Regions from separate parts of the Streptomyces synnematoformans genome, predicted to be linked through region 2. Evidence: riboswitches for the same ligand, from Rfam matches in the RefSeq annotation. Region 2 holds a riboswitch; the other holds the start of a gene.
The links. A riboswitch is a leader RNA that binds a small molecule or an ion and turns the genes downstream of it on or off. The one in region 2 is predicted to bind glycine.

Region 1: it holds a riboswitch for glycine, as region 2 does, so the genes downstream of both, gcvP (aminomethyl-transferring glycine dehydrogenase) here and gcvT (glycine cleavage system aminomethyltransferase GcvT) in region 2, are expected to answer to the same signal.

The regions. Positions count from the first base shown of each region.
Region 1 is NZ_BAAAPF010000451.1:293-4,091, forward strand. It holds gene gcvP (aminomethyl-transferring glycine dehydrogenase) at 1-2,794, opposite strand, end outside; glycine riboswitch at 2,967-3,063, opposite strand; gene ABD317_RS34155 (PRC-barrel domain-containing protein) at 3,203-3,619, shown strand; partial or broken gene ABD317_RS34160 (DNA polymerase IV) at 3,620-3,799, opposite strand, start outside.
Region 2 is NZ_BAAAPF010000054.1:6,162-20,950, reverse strand. It holds gene ABD317_RS11945 (ABC transporter substrate-binding protein) at 1-1,231, opposite strand, end outside; gene ABD317_RS11940 (ABC transporter permease) at 1,348-2,346, opposite strand; gene ABD317_RS11935 (enhanced serine sensitivity protein SseB C-terminal domain-containing protein) at 2,678-3,478, opposite strand; gene ABD317_RS11930 (enhanced serine sensitivity protein SseB C-terminal domain-containing protein) at 3,611-4,384, opposite strand; gene ABD317_RS11925 (AAA family ATPase) at 4,487-5,050, opposite strand; glycine riboswitch at 5,246-5,355, shown strand; gene gcvT (glycine cleavage system aminomethyltransferase GcvT) at 5,511-6,644, shown strand; gene gcvH (glycine cleavage system protein GcvH) at 6,680-7,057, shown strand; gene ABD317_RS11910 (serine hydroxymethyltransferase) at 7,155-8,423, shown strand; gene ABD317_RS11905 (L-serine ammonia-lyase) at 8,508-9,890, shown strand; partial or broken gene ABD317_RS11900 (IS5 family transposase) at 10,017-10,158, shown strand; gene ABD317_RS11890 (alpha/beta hydrolase) at 10,259-11,455, opposite strand; gene mnhG (monovalent cation/H(+) antiporter subunit G) at 11,561-11,968, opposite strand; gene ABD317_RS11880 (monovalent cation/H+ antiporter complex subunit F) at 11,965-12,231, opposite strand; gene ABD317_RS11875 (Na+/H+ antiporter subunit E) at 12,228-12,794, opposite strand; gene ABD317_RS11870 (Na+/H+ antiporter subunit D) at 12,791-14,359, opposite strand; gene ABD317_RS11865 (Na(+)/H(+) antiporter subunit C) at 14,356-14,789, opposite strand, start outside.

The DNA of each region.
Region 1 (3,799 bases), on a different contig from region 2:
TCACCCCGGCCGGGAAGACGGCCTCGTCCCGCCCGTAGGGGTGCTGCCACTCCCCCGCCAGCTGCGCCGCGGTGTGCGGCGCGCCGACCAGCGGGTTGTCGTCCTTGTCCCACTCCCCCGTGGCGACCCGCTCGATCTCGCGGCGGATCGCGATCATCGCCTCGCAGAACCGGTCGAGTTCGGCCAGGTCCTCGCTCTCGGTCGGCTCGATCATCAGCGTCCCCGCCACCGGGAACGACATCGTGGGGGCGTGGAAGCCGTAGTCGATCAGGCGCTTGGCCACGTCGTCGATGGACATCCCGGTCGCCTTGGTCAGCGGCCGTACGTCGACGATGCACTCGTGCGCGACGAGCCCGCCCGGGCCGGTGTAGAGCACCGGGTAGTGCGGCTCCAGCCGCTTGGCCAGGTAGTTGGCGCCGAGCACGGCGACCTGGCTGGCGCGGCGCAGGCCGCCCTCGCCCATGAGCTTCATGTACGCCCACGAGATGGGCAGGATGCCGGCCGAGCCCCACGGCGCCGCGGAGACCGGGCCGACGCCCGTCTCCGGCCCGGCGGCGGGCTGCAGCGGGTGGTTCGGCAGGTACGGCGCGAGGTGCTCGCGGACCGCGACCGGGCCGACGCCGGGGCCGCCGCCGCCGTGCGGGATGCAGAACGTCTTGTGCAGGTTCAGGTGCGAGACGTCGCCGCCGAACTTCCCCGGCCCGGCGAGGCCGACGAGCGCGTTGAGGTTGGCCCCGTCCACGTACACCTGGCCGCCCGCGGCGTGCACGGCGTCGCAGATCTCCGTGATGTGCTCCTCGAACACGCCGTGCGTGGAGGGGTAGGTGACCATGAGCACGGCCAGCTCGTCGCCGTGCTGCTCGATCTTCGCGCGCAGGTCCGCCGCGTCCACCTCGCCGTTCTCCGCGGTCTTGACGACCACGACCCGCATGCCGGCCATCACGGCGGAGGCGGCGTTGGTGCCGTGCGCGGAGGACGGGATGAGGCAGACGGTGCGGCGCTCGTCGCCGTTCGCGCGGTGGTACGCCCGTACCGCCAACAGGCCCGCCAGCTCGCCCTGGGAGCCTGCGTTGGGCTGCAGGGAGACCTTGTCGTAGCCGGTGACGGCGGCCAGGCCATCCTCCAGCTCGCGGATCAGGGTCAGGTAGCCCTCGGCCTGGTCGGCGGGCGCGAAGGGGTGCAGGCCGGCGAACTCCGGCCAGGTCACGGCCTCCATCTCGGCGGTCGCGTTGAGCTTCATGGTGCAGGAGCCGAGCGGGATCATGCCGCGGTCCAGCGCGTAGTCCCGGTCGGCGAGCGTGCGCAGGTAGCGCAGCAGGGCGGTCTCGGAGCGGTGCCGGTGGAAGACCGGGTGGGTCAGGTACTCGTCGGCGCGCAGCAGCCCGGCGGGCAGCGCGTCGGCGGTCGCCACGTCCAGCGCCGCCACGTCCTGCCCGGCGATCCCGAACGCGTCCCAGACGACGGCCAGATGGTCCCGGACGGTGGTCTCGTCGCAGGAGATGCCGACGTGGTCGGCGTCGGCGAGGCGGAGGTTGACGCCGGCGTTGCGGGCGCGGGCGGTGACCTCGGCGGCCCGGCCGGGGACGCGGACGGTGACGGTGTCGAAGAACGCGTCGTGCACCACGTCGGCGCCGCCGGCCCTGAGGCCCGCGGCGAGGACCGCGGCGTAGCGGTGGGTGCGCCGGGCGACGGCCGCCAGTCCCTCGGGGCCGTGGTAGACGGCGTACATCGAGGCCATCACGGCGAGCAGCACCTGCGCGGTGCAGATGTTGCTGGTGGCCTTCTCGCGGCGGATGTGCTGCTCGCGCGTCTGCAGCGCCAGCCGGTACGCCTGCGCGCCGTCCGCGTCCCTGGAGACGCCGACCAGCCGCCCGGGCAGGCTGCGCGCGAACGTCGAGCGCACGGACATGTAGCCGGCGTGCGGCCCGCCGAAGCCCATCGGGACGCCGAAGCGCTGGCTGGAGCCGACCGCGATGTCGGCGCCGAGCGCGCCGGGCGAGGTCAGCAGGGTGAGCGCGAGCAGGTCGGCGGCGACGGTGACGACGGCGCCCAGCTCGTGCGCCCGCTCGATGACGGGCGTGAGGTCGCGTACGACACCGGAGGCGCCCGGATACTGCAGCAGCACGCCGAACACGCCGCGCTCCGCGACCTCCGCGGGAACGCCGTCGGCGAGGTCGGCGACGACGACCTCGACGCCGGCCGGCTCGGCGCGGGTGCGCAGCACCGCGAGGGTCTGCGGCAGTGTCTCGGCGTCGACCAGGAAGACGCCGTCCCTGACCTTGCCGACGCGCCGGGACAGCGCCATCGCCTCGGCGGCGGCGGTGCCCTCGTCGAGCAGGGAGGCGCCGGCGGTGGGCAGCCCGGTGAGGTCGGCGACGACGGTCTGGAAGTTGAGGAGCGCCTCCAGCCGGCCCTGGGATATCTCCGGCTGGTACGGCGTGTACGCCGTGTACCAGGCGGGGTTCTCCATGACGTTGCGCAGGATGACGGGCGGCGTGTGGGTGCCGTGGTAGCCCAGGCCGATCATGGAGGTCAGCACCTCGTTGCGCGCGGCCAGCCCGCGCAGCTCGGCCAGCACCTCGGCCTCGGAGCGGGCCGCCGGCAGCGAGAAGGCGCCGGTGCCCTTGATCGGACCGGGTACGGCGGCGTCGGTCAGCTCGTCCAGCGAGCCGTATCCGACCTGGGCGAGCATCTTGGCCCGGTCACCCGCGTCCGGGCCGATGTGCCGCTGCTCGAAGGGGGCGCCGCGCTCCAGGGCGGAAAGCGGGATGCGGTGGGCGTTCGTCTCGGACAAGGGGCCTCCTGGTCGCACGGACCTTCGCGGATGCCCCTGTGCCGGGCACCCGTACGGCCTCCCCCTCTGTCATCCGGACCTGAGAGCTTCACCGCCGGCCCGCTTCGGGGCGCCGGCTTGCACCGTCGGTGAGGAGGGGCCGCGTGCGGCCCGCCCTGCTTTCCAGAGTGACCTCGTCCGTGCGGTACGGGGGCCTGAGAGATTCCGGGGAGGAGTTGCTCCTTCGGCGCCTCCGTCTGGCGGGCGGAGGACTCTCCCGCACGGGGTCTGCAGCCACGGTCAGCGTACCAGCGCACGCCCCCGCGCAGCCCGATGCGGGCGCGTACGCCGGCGCGCCCTGCGGCGCCCGCCGAGTGGCCGCGGGGCGCGTTGTGCCGTTACGTGGAGGCAGCGGAGCTGTGACGAGACGTGGGAGGCACCGTGCAGACCGACATCGACCCCCGGAGCCTGATCGGCGTGCGCGCGTACGACAGCAACGGCGAGAAGCTCGGGACCGTCGACGAGGTGTACCTCGACGACGCCACCGGCACCCCGCAGTGGGCGGCGGTGCGCACGGGCCTGTTCCACCGTGACGCGTTCGTGCCGCTGGGGCCGAGCGAGCTGGCCGACGAAGGGCTGCGGGTGCCCTACGACCGGGAGCTGATCAAGGCCGCACCGGGCTTCGGCGTCGGCCGGCACCTCTCCCCCGGGCAGGAGCTGCAGCTCTACCACCACTACGGGCTGGCGCTGCCGCCGGACGTGGCCAAGGCCCCCTCGCACGGGCAGGGGCAGGAGCCGCAGCCCCGGGAGCGCCACTTCGGCGAGGTCGCCGGGCCGGACGACTGATCAGCCGCCGGGCACCAGCGGCAGCGGGTCCGCCGGCTCCAGCGCCGGGTCGTCGGCGGCGAACGTGCGCACCCGCCCGGGCTTCGAGCCCGGCACCTCGAAGCGCACCGTGACCCGGCCCACGCCGCTGCCCTGCACCCAGCCGGGGCCGTGCTCGGCGTGCCGCACGTCAAGACCCGG
Region 2 (14,789 bases):
TCAGCACGGTGTCGAACCCGTTGGGCTTGCCGCACTCCTTCAGCGCGGCCTTGGCCTTCTCGACGTCGCCCTTGTTGCCCTCGGTGGCGTACGGGTCCTCGTAGGACTGGTGGCTCGGGACGTCCGGCGGCAGCGCGGTGGTGGCGATGTCGCCCTTGGGCTCACCGCCGAGGGCGCGCATCGAGGAGTCCTTGTCGACGGCGAACTCCACGGCCTTGCGGCAGTTGACGTCGTCGAACGGCGCGACCGTCGTGTTGATCGCCATGTAGGTCAGCCGGCCGCCGGTCGGGTTGTCGAGCATGTTCGACTCGTCCCGCAGCATCTGGGACTGGGTCTGGGCGGTGACGCCGAGCGCGTCGAACATCACGTGGGTCTTGCCCGCCTCGATGTTCTTGTCGATGGTCTCGGGGTTGACCTTGAAGCGGACCTCGATCTTGTCCGGCAGCTGCTTGCGGATCTTGTCCGTCTTCGGGTCCCACTGGTCGTTGCGGACCAGGGTGGCGGACTTGTCCAGGTTGAAGCTCTCGAACTTGTACGAGCCGGAGGAGACGATGTTCTTCTGGTAGTCCGAGCCGTTGTCCTTGTCCCGCGGCACCGGCGCGGTCTGCGTCATCGCCACCAGGTAGTCGAACTCCTGGAACGGCTGCGCGAGGTTGAAGACGATCGTGTGGTCGTCCGGGGTCTGGATGGACGAGATGCCCTCTTCGCTCTTGTCCTTGTACGGACCCTGGTAGTCGTCCGGGTTCTTCAGGTACTGGGCGAAGTAGTTCGGGCCGAGGGAGAGCACGTCGCGGGCGTAGTTGCTCCGCTCGACGGCGTACTTGACGTCACCGGCCGTGATCTCGGTGCCGTCCTCGTACTTGACGCCCTTCTTGATCTTGTACGTCCAGGTCCGGCCGCCGTCGGACGCCTCCCCGGGGCCCTCGGCGAGGTCCGGCACCGGCTCCGCGGCCTCCGCGCCCGCGCCGGGGGCGTAGGTCATGAGGGAGCGCGCGTACAGCCGGCTGAAGTTCCACATGTAGCCGTAGTACGTGTTGCCCGGGTCCATCGAGTCCGGCGTGTCGGCGGACTCGTAGACGAGGGTCCCGCCCTTCTTGTCGGACGGGTTGAGGATCTTCTCGATCGCCGCGTTCGCGGGCGCGCCGCCGCCCTCGCCGCCCTCGTCGTCGTCGTTGCCACCGCCGCCGCAGGCGGCGGCGGTCAGCGCGACCGAGACGGCAACCGCGAGCATGGCGGCTGATTTCGACCTGAATTTCATGGTGAGGCGTTGCCCCCTGGTTCGGAGTGATGGGACGAGAGCGGGAACGGCGGGTGCCGCACCCAGGCTGCTTCTTGGGGTCATCGGTGTCATCGGCGGCCCTTGGGATCGAGTGCGTCCCTGAGCCCGTCGCCCAAGAGGTTGAAGGCCAGCACGGAGAGGAAGATCGCCACGCCCGGCACGACCATGAACATCGGGTCGACCTGGTAGTAGTCGATCGCGCTGCTCAGCATGCCGCCCCAGGAGGCCTGCGGCGGCTGGATGCCCACGCCGAGGAAGCTCAGCGCCGCCTCGAAGAGGATGTTGGTCGGGATCAGCAGCGTGGAGTAGACGAGAATCGGCCCCACCAGGTTCGGCAGCAGCTCCCGGAAGAGGATGAAGGGACCGCGGGCGCCCAGGCTCTTGGCCGCTTCGACGAACTCGCGCTCGCGCAGGCTGATCGTCTGGCCCCGGACGATGCGGCCGATATACGGCCAGCTGAAGAAGCCGATGACGAAGATCAGCACCCCGATGTGCAGCTCCAGCCCCTTCAGCCCGAACGCGCCGCCCTGCAGCGCGGCGGAGATGGAGATGGCGAAGAGCAGCACCGGGAAGGCCAGGAACGTGTCCATGGTCCGGCTGATGATCGTGTCGGCCCACTTGCCGTAGTAGCCGGCGATGACGCCGAGAACGGTGCCGATGACGACCGCGACCATGGTGGCGCCGAAGGCGACGAGCAGCGAGACCCAGGAGCCCTCCAGGATTCGGGTGGCTATGTCGCGGCCCAGCTTCGGCTCCACGCCCAGCGGGTGGTCCCAGCCCATGCCGCCGAACGAGCCGTACGGCGTGGCCAGCGAGGGGTCGACGAGGTCCTGGTTCAGCTTGTTGGGGTCGAGACCGAGGATCGCCTGGATCGGCCGGGAGAGCGCGGCGGTCAGGATGAGGAACACCACGACGATGCCGCCGGCCATGGCGACGCGGTCGCGCTTGAGCCGCATCCAGGCGATGCGGCCGAGTGAGCGGCCCTCGATCCGGCTCTTGTCCACGCCCTCAACGAGAGCTTCCGGCGCCGCCTCGGCAGTGCCGGCGGTCTCGATAGGTGCCGTCATGTTGTGGGGACCCCTCTCGAGCGGCGGCGTCCCGCCGTCGTCCGCCGCGGTAGCGGCTCATTCGCTTCGCTGGTGCAAGTCATGCCGTGGTGCCGTGGTGCCGTCGTGTTGTCGTGCGTGATCGTGAATCTCTGCCGTCGCACAGGGGAACGGCAGGCTCCTGCGGGGGGAGTCTTCAACGCGCCGGGGATCACTCGCCAGACCCCGAGGGGAATGGATGCGCAAACGTGATGCGATGCAGTGGATACCGTTATCCGGACATCCCACCGCCGCTGAGCGGATCTTCGCCACCCCCTAAAGGGGGGCATATCCAGGCATACAGGCCGGGTGTTCAGAACTGCGGAGCGGGCCCCGGCTGCCAGCCGGACTGCTGGGCGCCGCCCGCGGGGTGCGGCGGCGGGTACCCGTATCCGGCGGGCGGGGCGGCCGGGCCGCCGCCGTAGGCGCCGCGGTCGAAGAACGGCCGGGAGTTGGCCCGCATCCACATCGCCACCGGGTCGTGGTCGTCGGCCAGCGCCACCGTGGAGACGGCCAGGCCCGGGGGCACGGCGGCCACGGACTCCTGCATCATCGCCTGCGCCGCGGCGACGGACTGCGGGCCGGTGTCGTACAGGTCGATGCCGACGGCCAGGTACGGCTCGCCGAGGGCCGGCTGCACCCAGGCGCGGCAGAGCGTGCGGACGGCGGGCGTGCGGTGGGCGGTCTGGCCCAGCAGCGCGTAGAACTGCGCCACGTCCACGACCGGTTCGGAGATCCGCAGCGGCCCCGCGGGCAGCCGGTCGAGACCGGTGGCCACCCGGCGCAGGTCGAGCCAGGGGACCCCGACGCCGCCGCCGGCGGCGTGCGGGTCGAGCCAGAGGCCCCAGCGGTCGGGGTAGAGCGCGGCGGCGATCTCCGCGCCGGCGACGGGCTCGTGGGCGCCGGCCCAGCCGCTGGCGGACAGCTCGCGGTCGGAGCTGAAGCAGGGGGCGTAGGCGTGGCCCTCGACCTGCATGCTGCCGTACTGCGCGTCGGGCGAATCCGGGCGGCCCTGCCAGAGCAGCATCCACACCCGCCCGGCGGCCAGCGCGGCGAGCAGCGTCTCGTACGCGTCGTACCTGCCGGGAGCCACCTGGCGGACCAACTGGTCCACGCCCGCTCCCGGCGCACTCCCGCTCGCGCCCCCGTTCACCCTGGGCCCCAACCCTTCGTCTCGGCCGCCGCCGCCCCCGGGCATGCGAATACGCCCGGAAAGGTCATCAAACCAGCTTAGAGCCTCCCCGCGTCAGCCGACCCGGATGTAGAACGGCTCGACCTTGGCCCGCATCCAGGTGATCACCGGGTCCACGGCGGCGTCGAGGAAGACCAGCTGCACCTTCCACGGCACCGGCTGGACGCCCAGCGCCCGGCCCAGCGCCTCCGTCGTCGCCTGCCGGCTCTCGTCGTACGTGTCCAGCAGCTCCACCCCGACGTACAGCTGCACCGGGCCGCCCTCCACGCTCGCGAGCCCGCGGCGGGCGGTGCGCACCACCCCGACCCGCTCGAACTCCTCCCGCGCGGCGGCCAGGAAGTCCACCGGGTCGTCCTGCCAGTCCGGCGTGAACAGCCGCACCCGGCCGCCCCGCGCCTCCCCCGGCAGCCGCGGCGCCCCGCGGTCCCGGCACAGCTCCGCGACCGCCGCCGGGGGCAGCGGCACGCCGACCGTGCCGCCGGGGTTGACCGCGATGCCGACCTGCGGCGGCAGCCCGCGGGCGAACTCGCGGGCCGGCGCGACGGTGAACGACATGTGCGAGCCGGTCACCCGCAGGAACTCCTCCTGCGAGGAGAACACCGGCACGTACGGCGCGCCGCCGATGTCGGTCGTCGGCACGCTGAGCGACCCGCTGTCGGGGCCGCCGCCCGCGGGCAGCGGCACCCACAGGCTGCTGCGGCCCAGCACCTCCAGCAGCCGCGGGGCCGCCTGCGGGTTGCCGAGGGAGGCGGCCAGCACCTCCTCCAGCTCGTTGCCGGGGAAGCCACCCGTGGCGGGGGGCTGCGGGGACGGGTAGTCGAAGCTCATCGGGACCAGCCAACCGTCGGGGGACGAACGTCGGCACCCTAGCGGCTGCGGGCGTTCGCGGGCGAAGGCCGCGCCCGCACCCGGCGACGCCCCCGCGGCCGCTCAGCCGAAACTGATCCCCGGCGGCGCCCCCGCCGCCGCCCCGTCCAGCACCAGCACCGACGCGCACGCCGCCGCGAGACCACCGTCCCGGGCCGAGTCCAGCAGCCGCCGGTGCGCCCACCGGTGCCGGGCGAAGGCGTAGCGCGACACCGCCCGCCCGCGCGCCTCCTGCCGCGCCCGCGCCACCTCGGCCGGCACGTCCAGCACCACGACGTGCACCCCGCGCCCGTACCGCCGGGCCTGCCTGGTCAGCCACCACCGCACCCACGGCAGCGTGCCGCAGTCGTGCACGACGAGGCTGCCGCCGGCGCGGACCGCACGCCGCAGCCGGGCGTAGTGGTCGATGCGCACCAGCGGCCGGTACAGCTGGTACGGCAGCCGCGGCCCCAGCCGGCGGGCCCAGCGTTCGCGTACTGACTGCGAGTCGATCAGCAGCACCCCCGCGACCGGCCGCGTGCGCCGCATGAGCGTGCTCTTGCCGCTGCCCGGCAGCCCGGAGACCACGACGATGTCCCCCGCGGGATATCGCAGCCGCTCCCGGGAGGCCGCCTGCTCCACCGTCACGCCGCCTCCCACGCCCGTCCCGGGCCCCGCCCGCCGCTGCCCCGCCACCAGCCTGGCAACAGCGGCGGGGCACGACAAGAACGCGAGGGAGCAGACGGGGCGGAACAACGGAGGGGAGGTCGTCCGGTTCCGCGCTCCGCCCCGCGGCCGCCGGGCGCATGCAATGATGGGGCCGCCAACTCCATACCGGCCGTTCGAACCCGCGCGGGAGAGTCCCGGTGCCTCGCTGAGCAGGCGGTCGCACCGGGCGCCGAAGGAGCAAGTCCTCCCTTGAATCTCTCAGGCACCGTCACCGCACGGGCGAGGCAGATCTGAAAAGCGGGTGGCGCACTGGAGCACAGCCGTGCACCGGCGCCGCCCCACCCAAGGTGCAAGCCACGCTCCCGCGGGATCGTGGCGAACCTCTCAGGTTCCGATGACAGATGGGGAGGACACGACCACCCCTGTCCGGGAGCTGACGATGACCACTGAGAGCCCTGCACCGCGCCGCACCGCGCTCGACGCCACGCACCGCGCGCTCGGCGCCACCATGACCGACTTCGCCGGCTGGGACATGCCGCTGCGCTACGGCAGCGAGCGCGAGGAGCACGTCGCGGTACGCACCCGCGCCGGCCTCTTCGACCTCTCCCACATGGGCGAGATCTCCGTCACCGGCCCCGGGGCGGCCGCGCTGCTGGACTACGCCCTGGTGGGCCGGCTCTCCGCCGTGCGCCCCGGCCGCGCCCGGTACACGATGATGTGCCGCGAGGACGGCGGCATCCTCGACGACCTGATCGTCTACCGGCTCGCCGACGAGGAGTTCATGGTCGTCGCGAACGCCGCCAACGCCCAGGTCGTCCTGGACGCCCTCACCGAGCGGGCCGCCGGCTTCCCGGACGCGGCGGTACGGGACGACCGGGACGCGTACGCCCTGATCGCCGTGCAGGGCCCGAAGTCCCCGGCCGTCCTGGGCCGGGTCACCGACGCGGACCTGGCCGGGCTGAAGTACTACGCCGGCCTGCCCGGCACCGTCGCCGGCGCCGACGCGCTCATCGCCCGTACCGGCTACACCGGCGAGGACGGCTTCGAGCTGTTCGTCCGCCCCGCCGACGCGGCGGCCGTCTGGGCGGCGCTGACCGCCGCCGGCGCGGACGACGGGCTGGTGCCCTGCGGGCTCTCCTGCCGCGACACGCTGCGGCTGGAGGCCGGCATGCCGCTCTACGGACACGAGCTGACCACCGCGCTCACCCCCTTCGACGCCGGTCTCGGCCGGGTCGTCAAGCTCGACAAGCCCGGCGACTTCGTCGGCCGCACGGCGCTGGAGCGGGCCGCCGAGCGCGCCGCGGCCGAGCCGCCGCGGGTGCTGGTCGGTCTGGTCGCCGAGGGCCGGCGGGTGCCCCGGGCGGGGTACGCGGTGGTGGCCGGCGGCCGGCGGGTCGGCGAGGTCACCTCCGGCGCCCCCTCCCCCACCCTGGGCAGGCCGATCGCCATGGCGTACGTCGACGCCGCGCACGCCGAGCCGGGCCCGTCGGCGGCCACCGGCGTGGGCGTCGACATCCGCGGCAGCCACGAGCCGTACGAGGTCGTCGCCCTGCCGTTCTACCGCCGCCCCTGACCCTCACCCACCTCCCGATCCTGGAGAATCTCCTCATGAGCAACCCTGAGCACCTGCGCTACAGCAAGGAACACGAGTGGGTCGCGGCCGGCGACGACGGCGTCGCCACCGTCGGCATCACCGCCCACGCCGCGGACGCGCTCGGCGACGTCGTCTTCGTCCAGCTCCCGGAGGTCGGCGACGCGGTCACCGCGGGCGAGCCCTGCGGCGAGCTGGAGTCGACCAAGTCCGTCTCCGACCTCTACGCACCGGTGACCGGGGAGGTCACCGCGGCCAACCAGGACGTCGTGGACGACCCGGCGCTGGTGAACTCCGGGCCGTACGAGGACGGCTGGCTGTTCAAGGTGCGGGTCGCGGCGGAGTCCGACGACCTGATGTCCGCCGACGAGTACACCGCGTTCACCGCGGGCTGAGCGCACCGCCGCACACGCGGCACCGAATACACCGAATACGCAGCACGGCTTGCGCAGCCCGACCGCCCCGCGTCCGTCCTTTCCCACGGAAGGTCCCATGTCCCTTCTGAACGGCTCGCTCCACGAGGTCGACCCCGAGGTCGCCGCCGCCGTGGACGCCGAGCTCACGCGCCAGCAGTCCACCCTCGAAATGATCGCCTCGGAGAACTTCGCCCCGGTCGCCGTCCTGGAGGCGCAGGGCTCGGTCCTCACCAACAAGTACGCCGAGGGCTACCCCGGCCGCCGCTACTATGGCGGCTGCGAGCACGTCGACGTCGCCGAGGAGCTGGCCCGCGAGCGCGTGAAGGCGCTCTTCGGCGCCGAGGCGGCGAACGTCCAGCCGCACTCGGGCGCGTCGGCGAACGCGGCGGCGATGTTCGCGGTGCTGAAGCCCGGCGACACCATCCTGGGCCTGGACCTGGCCCACGGCGGGCACCTGACCCACGGCATGAAGATCAACTTCTCCGGCAAGCTGTACGACGTCGCCGCCTACCACGTCGACGCCGGGACCGGCCTGGTCGACATGGACGAGGTCGAGCGGCTGGCCAAGGAGCGGCGGCCGAAACTGATCGTCGCCGGCTGGTCGGCGTACCCGCGGCAGCTGGACTTCGCCGGCTTCCGGCGGATCGCGGACGAGGTCGGCGCGCTGCTGCTGGTCGACATGGCGCACTTCGCCGGTCTTGTCGCCGCCGGGCTGCACCCCAACCCCGTCCCGTACGCGGACATCGTCACCACCACGACGCACAAGACGCTCGGCGGGCCGCGCGGCGGGGTCATCCTGTCCCGGCAGGACCTCGCGAAGAAGATCAACTCGGCGGTCTTCCCCGGCCAGCAGGGCGGGCCGCTGGAGCACGTGATCGCCGCCAAGGCGGTGTCGTTCAAGGTCGCGGCGTCGGAGGAGTTCCGGGAGCGGCAGCGGCGCACGCTGGACGGCGCCCGGATCCTGGCGGAGCGGCTGCTGCGCGACGATGCGCGCGCAGCCGGCGTCTCGGTGCTCTCCGGCGGTACGGACGTCCACCTGGTCCTGGTCGACCTGCGCCACTCCGAGCTGGACGGGCAGCAGGCCGAGGACCGGCTCCACGAGATCGGCATCACCGTCAACCGCAACGCCGTACCCGACGACCCCCGCCCGCCCATGGTCACCTCCGGCCTGCGCATCGGCTCCCCGGCGCTGGCCACCCGCGGCTTCACCGCCGCGGACTTCGAGGAGGTCGCCGACGTCATCGCCGAGGCCCTCAAGCCCGGCTTCGACGAGGCGAAGACCGCCGCCCTCGCCGCCCGGGTCACCGCCCTGGCGGAGAAGCACCCGCTGTACCCCGGCCTGTAGCCCGGACGCCGGGGCCCGCCGCCATCGCCGCCGCGGGCCCCGGCCCGGAGCGCACGTCCCCACGGAAGGACAAAGGAGTCCCGCGTGGCCATCTCCGTCTTCGACCTCTTCTCGATCGGCATCGGCCCGTCGAGTTCGCACACCGTCGGCCCGATGCGGGCGGCCCGGCTCTTCGCCCGCCGGCTGAAGAACGAGGGCCTGCTGGCCCACACCGCCGCCGTACGGGCCGAACTCTTCGGCTCCCTCGGCGCCACCGGCCACGGCCACGGCACCCCGAAGGCCGTGCTCCTCGGCCTGGAGGGCTACTCGCCGCGCACCGTCGACGTCGAGTGGGCCGACGACGAGGCGGAGCGCATCCGCACCGCCGGGCGGCTGCACCTGCTCGGCGCCGACATAGGGCCCGACCACGAGATCCCCTTCGACACCTCCGCCGACCTCGTCCTGCACCGCCGCCGCTCGCTGCCTTACCACGCGAACGGCATGACGCTGGCCGCGTACGACGCGGGCGGTGGGACGCTGCTCTCGAAGACGTACTACTCGGTGGGCGGCGGCTTCGTCGTGGACGAGGCGGCCGTCGGCCAGGACCGGATCAAGCTCGACGACACCGTGCTGAAGTACCCCTTCCGCACCGCCGACGAGATGCTGCGCCGCACCCGGGAGACGGGCCTGTCGCTGTCCTCGCTGATGCTGGAGAACGAGCGGGCCTGGCGCACGGAGGCGGAGATCCGCGCCGGGCTGCTGGAGATCCGGGACGTCATGCGCGACTGCGTGGCGCGCGGCACCGGCCGCGAGGGCATCCTCCCCGGCGGCCTCAAGGTCCGCCGCCGCGCCGCCGGCGAGGCCCGCCAGCTCCGCGCGGCGGGCGACCCGGCGGCGCACGCGATGGAGTGGGTCACGCTCTACGCCATGGCGGTCAACGAGGAGAACGCCGCCGGCGGCCGCGTCGTCACCGCCCCCACCAACGGCGCGGCGGGCATCATCCCCGCGGTCCTGCACTACGCGGCGGACTTCGTCCCCGGCGCCGACGACGACACCGCGGTCCGCTTCCTCCTCGCCGCGGGCGCGATCGGCATGCTCTTCAAGGAGAACGCCTCCATCTCCGGCGCCGAGGTCGGCTGCCAGGGCGAGGTCGGCTCCGCCTGCTCGATGGCCGCCGGCGGCCTCGCCGAGATCCTGGGCGGCACCCCGGAACAGGTGGAGAACGCCGCGGAGATCGGCATCGAGCACAACCTGGGCCTGACCTGCGACCCGATCGGCGGCCTGGTGCAGATCCCGTGCATCGAGCGCAACGGCATGGCGGCCGTCAAGGCGATCACCGCGGCCCGCATGGCGCTGCGCGGCGACGGGCAGCACTTCGTCTCGCTCGACAAGGCGATCAAGACGATGAAGGAGACCGGCGCGGACATGAAGGTCAAGTACAAGGAGACGGCCCGCGGCGGACTGGCGGTCAACGTCATCGAGTGCTGACGACTACCGCCTCGACCTGCGACCATGTGTCTTTCAGAGCTGTCGGAGCCTTTCCTGCCTGCACAGCGTTTTGTCCCTGGGAAGTCCTTGGGAAGTCCCTGGTTGGAAGCCCGCTGAGTTCACCGCGCTGCTGGCCGGGGCCGACGCGGAGGAGGACCTGGGGCCCCGGCTGGCGAGCCGTACGACCACGCCCTCGGACGCTCCCGGGGTGGACTGACGGTGCCGCCCCCTTGCGTTCGTGATCACACCAGGCCAGGCCGGTGACCTCGTCGCGGGCGACCCGCGCCGGTCTGCGGCACCGTGGGATCCGGGCGGTGCTCCCGCAGCCCTCGGACCAGGCCGGCAACCGCAAAAGGAGCGGGAGCATGCTACGGGTGTGGGCAGGTGACGTCCTCGGCCGGCAGTGTGCCGTCGCGCAGGTACGCCTGCACGGCCTCCTCGGCGCAGGGCACGGGGCGTAGCCCGTCCTCGCCGCGCCCGAAGACGCCGTGGGCGCGGATGTCGGCGGTCACCAGGCGGGAGCCGGTGAGCCTGCGGTGCAGTTCCACGGCGCTCTCGTGGAGCGTGTTGACGTCGCCGCCGGCCTGGAGCATCAGCGCCGGCGCGTCGTTGCCGATCTCCGTGCCCGGTTCCAGCGGCTCGGTGTTCCAGAACGTGCAGGGCGAGACGGCATTGGCGGCCGGGCCGAAGACCGGCTGGGTGGCGCGGCTGTTCTCCATGTCCCGCCAGTACGTCTCGGCGTCGTCAGGGAAGCCGCCGGCCGGCCATCCGCCGTCGGCGCACATGGTGAAGGCGGGGACCGCGAAGACGGAATCGAGGTCGGGGGAGTTGAGCAGTTCGAGCCACATACCGAACGCGCCGTCCGGTTCCACCTGCTCGCCCGCCGCCGCGTCAGTCAGCTCCCGCACAGCCTGAGCCAGCGCGGCGTCGTTGTCCTCGTGCTGGATGAACTGGCGCAAGATCAGGCGCAGCTGGAAAGCGTCGACCCGGTAGTCACCGGTGCGGAACGGCCGCCGTTCCGCCTGGGCGACCAGCCGTTCGACGGTGGCACGGACCTCGGCGCGGGTGGTGCCGAGCCCGTGTTCCCCATCCCGCTCGGCGGTCCACGCGGCCCACTGGTCCAGGGCCTGCTCGGTCGGCTCGCCCGACCGCTGGAACAGCTCGTACTGGGTGGCCGTGGGGTCGGTGGAGCTGTCGGGCACGATGCGGTCGGCGTGCCCGGGGAAGAGCTGGGTGTAGACGGCGCCCAGGTCGGCGCCGTACGACACGCCGTAATAGGACAGCGCCGGTTCGCCGAGCACGGCGCGGATCAGGTCCATGTCGCGGGCGACGTTTCGGCTGGAGGCGTGCGGCAACAGGGCCGCGTTAATCAGGTCGTATCCGGCGGCCGTGTCGCCCAGGGCGGTACCGACCCGGTGGGTGAAGCCGAGCCCGGCCCCGCCGGGGCCGCCCGTGTTGGACAGCAGGATGCCGTGCCCGCGGTCGGTATCCCTCGCCGCGACGCGGGAGATCGCGAGCTCGATGGTGCGGCCGTCCGGCTCGGCGTAGTCCAGCGGGACTGTCACCCTGGCGCACTCGGCCCCACCTCGTTGAGCTCGGCGTACGCCTCCGGGCAGCGGGCCTCCTGCGCCACTCCCGACCTCGAACCGCAAGCGCGACGCGGCGGGCGGTCAGCGGTCCGCCTCCTCCGGCGGCGGGCCGTGCGGGCCGTGCGGGTCGTCCGGGCCGTCCACCGGAGTGCCGTCCCGTGCGAGGCGGTCGGCGAGTTCGTCCCGGAACATCAGGCGGCGGTCGAGTGCGCCGGTGCGGTAGGCGGTGCGGCCGATGATCTGGCTGGTGATCGGGGCCGTGAACATCTGGAACACGGCGATGAGGAGCAGGACCGGCGCGTGGCGCAGCGGCATCTGCACCGCCGTCCCCAGCAGGATGAGCAGCAGGCCGAGGGTCTGGGCCTTCGCGGCCGGGTGCAGGCGGCTCGCGACGTCCGGGAAGCGGAGCAGGCCCACGGCGCCGAGCAGGCAGAAGGCCGCGCCGGCCGGCAGCACGGCGGCGGTGATCACGTCACGTACGGTGGTCATCGCATGCCCTCCCGCTTCTCGATCAGGTGGGCCGCCGTCACCGACCCGGTGAACGCCAGCAGGGCGAGGACGACGAGCACCGGGAGGGACGTGGTGTCCTTGCGCAGCAGCATCCCCGTGGCCGTCCCGGCGATGACCATCGTCACGAGGACGTCCAGCGCCAGGATGCGGTCGAGCGCGCGCGGGCCGTGCACCAGGCGCACCAGGGTGAGCAGGCCGGCCGCCGCCACCGTCGCCAGGACCGTGCCGTACAGGACGTTCATGGCCGCCCGCCTTCCGGATCGCGGCCGGTGATTCCTCCGCGGTGCCGCCGCCCGGCGCCGACCGCTCGCGTGACCCGGCGCTCCACGCCCTGCACCGCGTTCTTGCGGTGGACGAGGTCCTGCTCGTCGTCGACCGGGAGGGCGTGGACGTAGAGGCGCCGTCTGCCGCGGTCGATCTCCGCCACCAGGGTGCCGGGTGTCATGGTCGTGACCTCCGCCACGGCCGTGATCAGCAGGTCGCTGTCGACGCGCAGCGGGACCTCGACGATCGCCGCGGACGTCCGCCTGCCGTGCCGGACGACCTGCCAGGCGACAACGGCCCCGGACCTGACCAGGTCGGCCAGCAGGTGGACGAGAAGGCGCCCGATCCGCAAGGGCCGGGGCACGGCTCCCGGCAGCACCGGCGGCAGGGCGAAGCCGGCGACGATGACGGTGGCGACCAGCAGACCTCCGAGGAGCACCACCGGACTGGCGGATCCCCACAGCAGGACCCACAGCAGCCACAGCCAGGCGATCATCGGCACACGGCGCATGACCGAGCGGGCATGTCTCCGACGGGTCAACGGTCCTCCTCGTGCAGAACGACAGACCGGTACTGGCGCGGGTCGAGCAGGTCGTGCGCGGCGCGGTCGCCGAGCCGGGCGAGCGGGCCCGCGCAGGCGGCGACCGCGAGTCCGGTCGCGGTCATGGCGACCGCGGCGCCGATCATCAGCCTGCTCCCGGGCGGTCCGCCGCGGACGCGTGCCGAGGGCTGGGCCGCTTCGGCGGGGGACGGCGGCTCCGGTGGCGCCGACGCCTCGCCGCGGGCGGAGCGCGCGGGCTGCGCCATGAAGGCCGACGTCACCACCCGCGTCATCGCGTAGAGCGTCAGCAGGCTGGTGAGCAGGGCGGCCGCGGTGAGGGCGTACGCCGCCGGCCCGGCCTCGGCGACCCCGGCGCGCAGCAGGGCCAGTTTGGCGACGAAGCCGGAGAACGGCGGCACCCCGGCCAGGCTCAGGGCCGGGAGGGAGAACAGCACGACGAGCAGCGCGCCGGCCGGCGGACGCTCGGCCATGCGGTGCAGCGCCGCCGTCCCCGTACGCCGTACGACGAGGGCCGCGGCGAGGAACAGGGCCGCCTGGACGACGATGTGGTGCACGACGTACAGGACGGTTCCGGTCAGTCCGCGGGTGTCGAACAAGGCGAGTCCGAACAGCATGTAGCCGATGTGGCTGACGAGGGTGAAGGACAGCAGCCGGTTGAGGTCGTCCTGGGCGACGGCCCCGAGGATCCCCACGACCATGGCGGCGATCGCGACACACGCCAGCAGGGTCCACACACCGGTGCGCGGGAACAGCAGCGTCTGGGTGCGCAGCAGGGCGTACACGCCCACCTTGGTCAGCAGCGCGGCGAACACGGCGGTGATCGGCGCGGGGGCGGTGGGATAGCTGTCGGGCAGCCAGAAGTGCAGGGGCACGATCGCCGTCTTGATGCCCAGGACCGCCAGGAGCAGCAGGGCGAGCGCGCCGCGCATGCCGTCCGGCAGCTCCGCGAGCCGCGGGCCGAGCTGGGCCAGGTTGACCGTGCCCGTGGCCGCGTACACCAGGGCTACCAGCGTGAGGAACAGCAGGGAGGACGTCATGCTGACGACCGTGTACGTCATGCCGGACCGGGTGCGGCTCTCGCCGGCGTTGAGGGTGATCAGGACGTAGCTGGCGGCGAGCATCACCTCGAAGGCGACGAAGAGGTTAAACAGGTCGCCGGTCAGGAACGCCAGGCTCACCCCCGTGACGAGCAGCAGGTAGGCGGGGTGGAAGACCTCCGCCGAGCGCCGGCGCTCCTCCGCGGTGCCCTGGCCGATCGCGAAGACGAGCACGGCCAGCGCCACCAGCGCCGACACGGTGAGCAGCAGGGCCGACAGCCGGTCCGCCACGAGCGGGACGCCCAGCGGCGCGGGCCAGCCGCCGACATGCAGGGCCTGCGGCCCGCGAGTGTCGGCGAGGACGAGCAGGGCCGCCGCGTCGGCCGCGACGGCCGCCAACACGAGCGTGCTGACTCCGCGGGCCGCAGGGCGGGGCAGCCGGAGCAGGACCACGCCGGCGCCGAGCGCCGGGAGCAGCACGGGCACGGCGAGCAGGAGGCCGGTCATCGCTCCGCCCCCGCGGTGTCGTCGCCGTCGCCTTGGCCGGCGGCCGTTTCGGTGTCGGCCCCGGCCCGCTCCCGGGCGGTGCCGATGCGCCGGTCCTCCACGTCGTCGCGTACCTCGTCGTGCCCGGTCAGCCGCCAGGACCGGTAGGCCAGGGCCGCCAGGAAGGTCGTGAGCCCGAACGTGATCACGATCGAGGTCAGCGCCATGGCCTGCGGCAGCGGATCGGCCAGCGCAGCCGGGTCCGCCGTCCCGCCCTTCACCATCGGCGGCCGTCCCGGCGTACCGCCGGCCACCAGCAGCAACAGGTTGGTGCCGTGTCCCAGGAGGACGAAGCCGAGGACGATCCGCATCAGGGACCGCTGGAGCATGAGATAGAAGCCCACGGCGAACAGGCCGCCGACCATGACGGCCATCGTCACGTCGAGCGTGT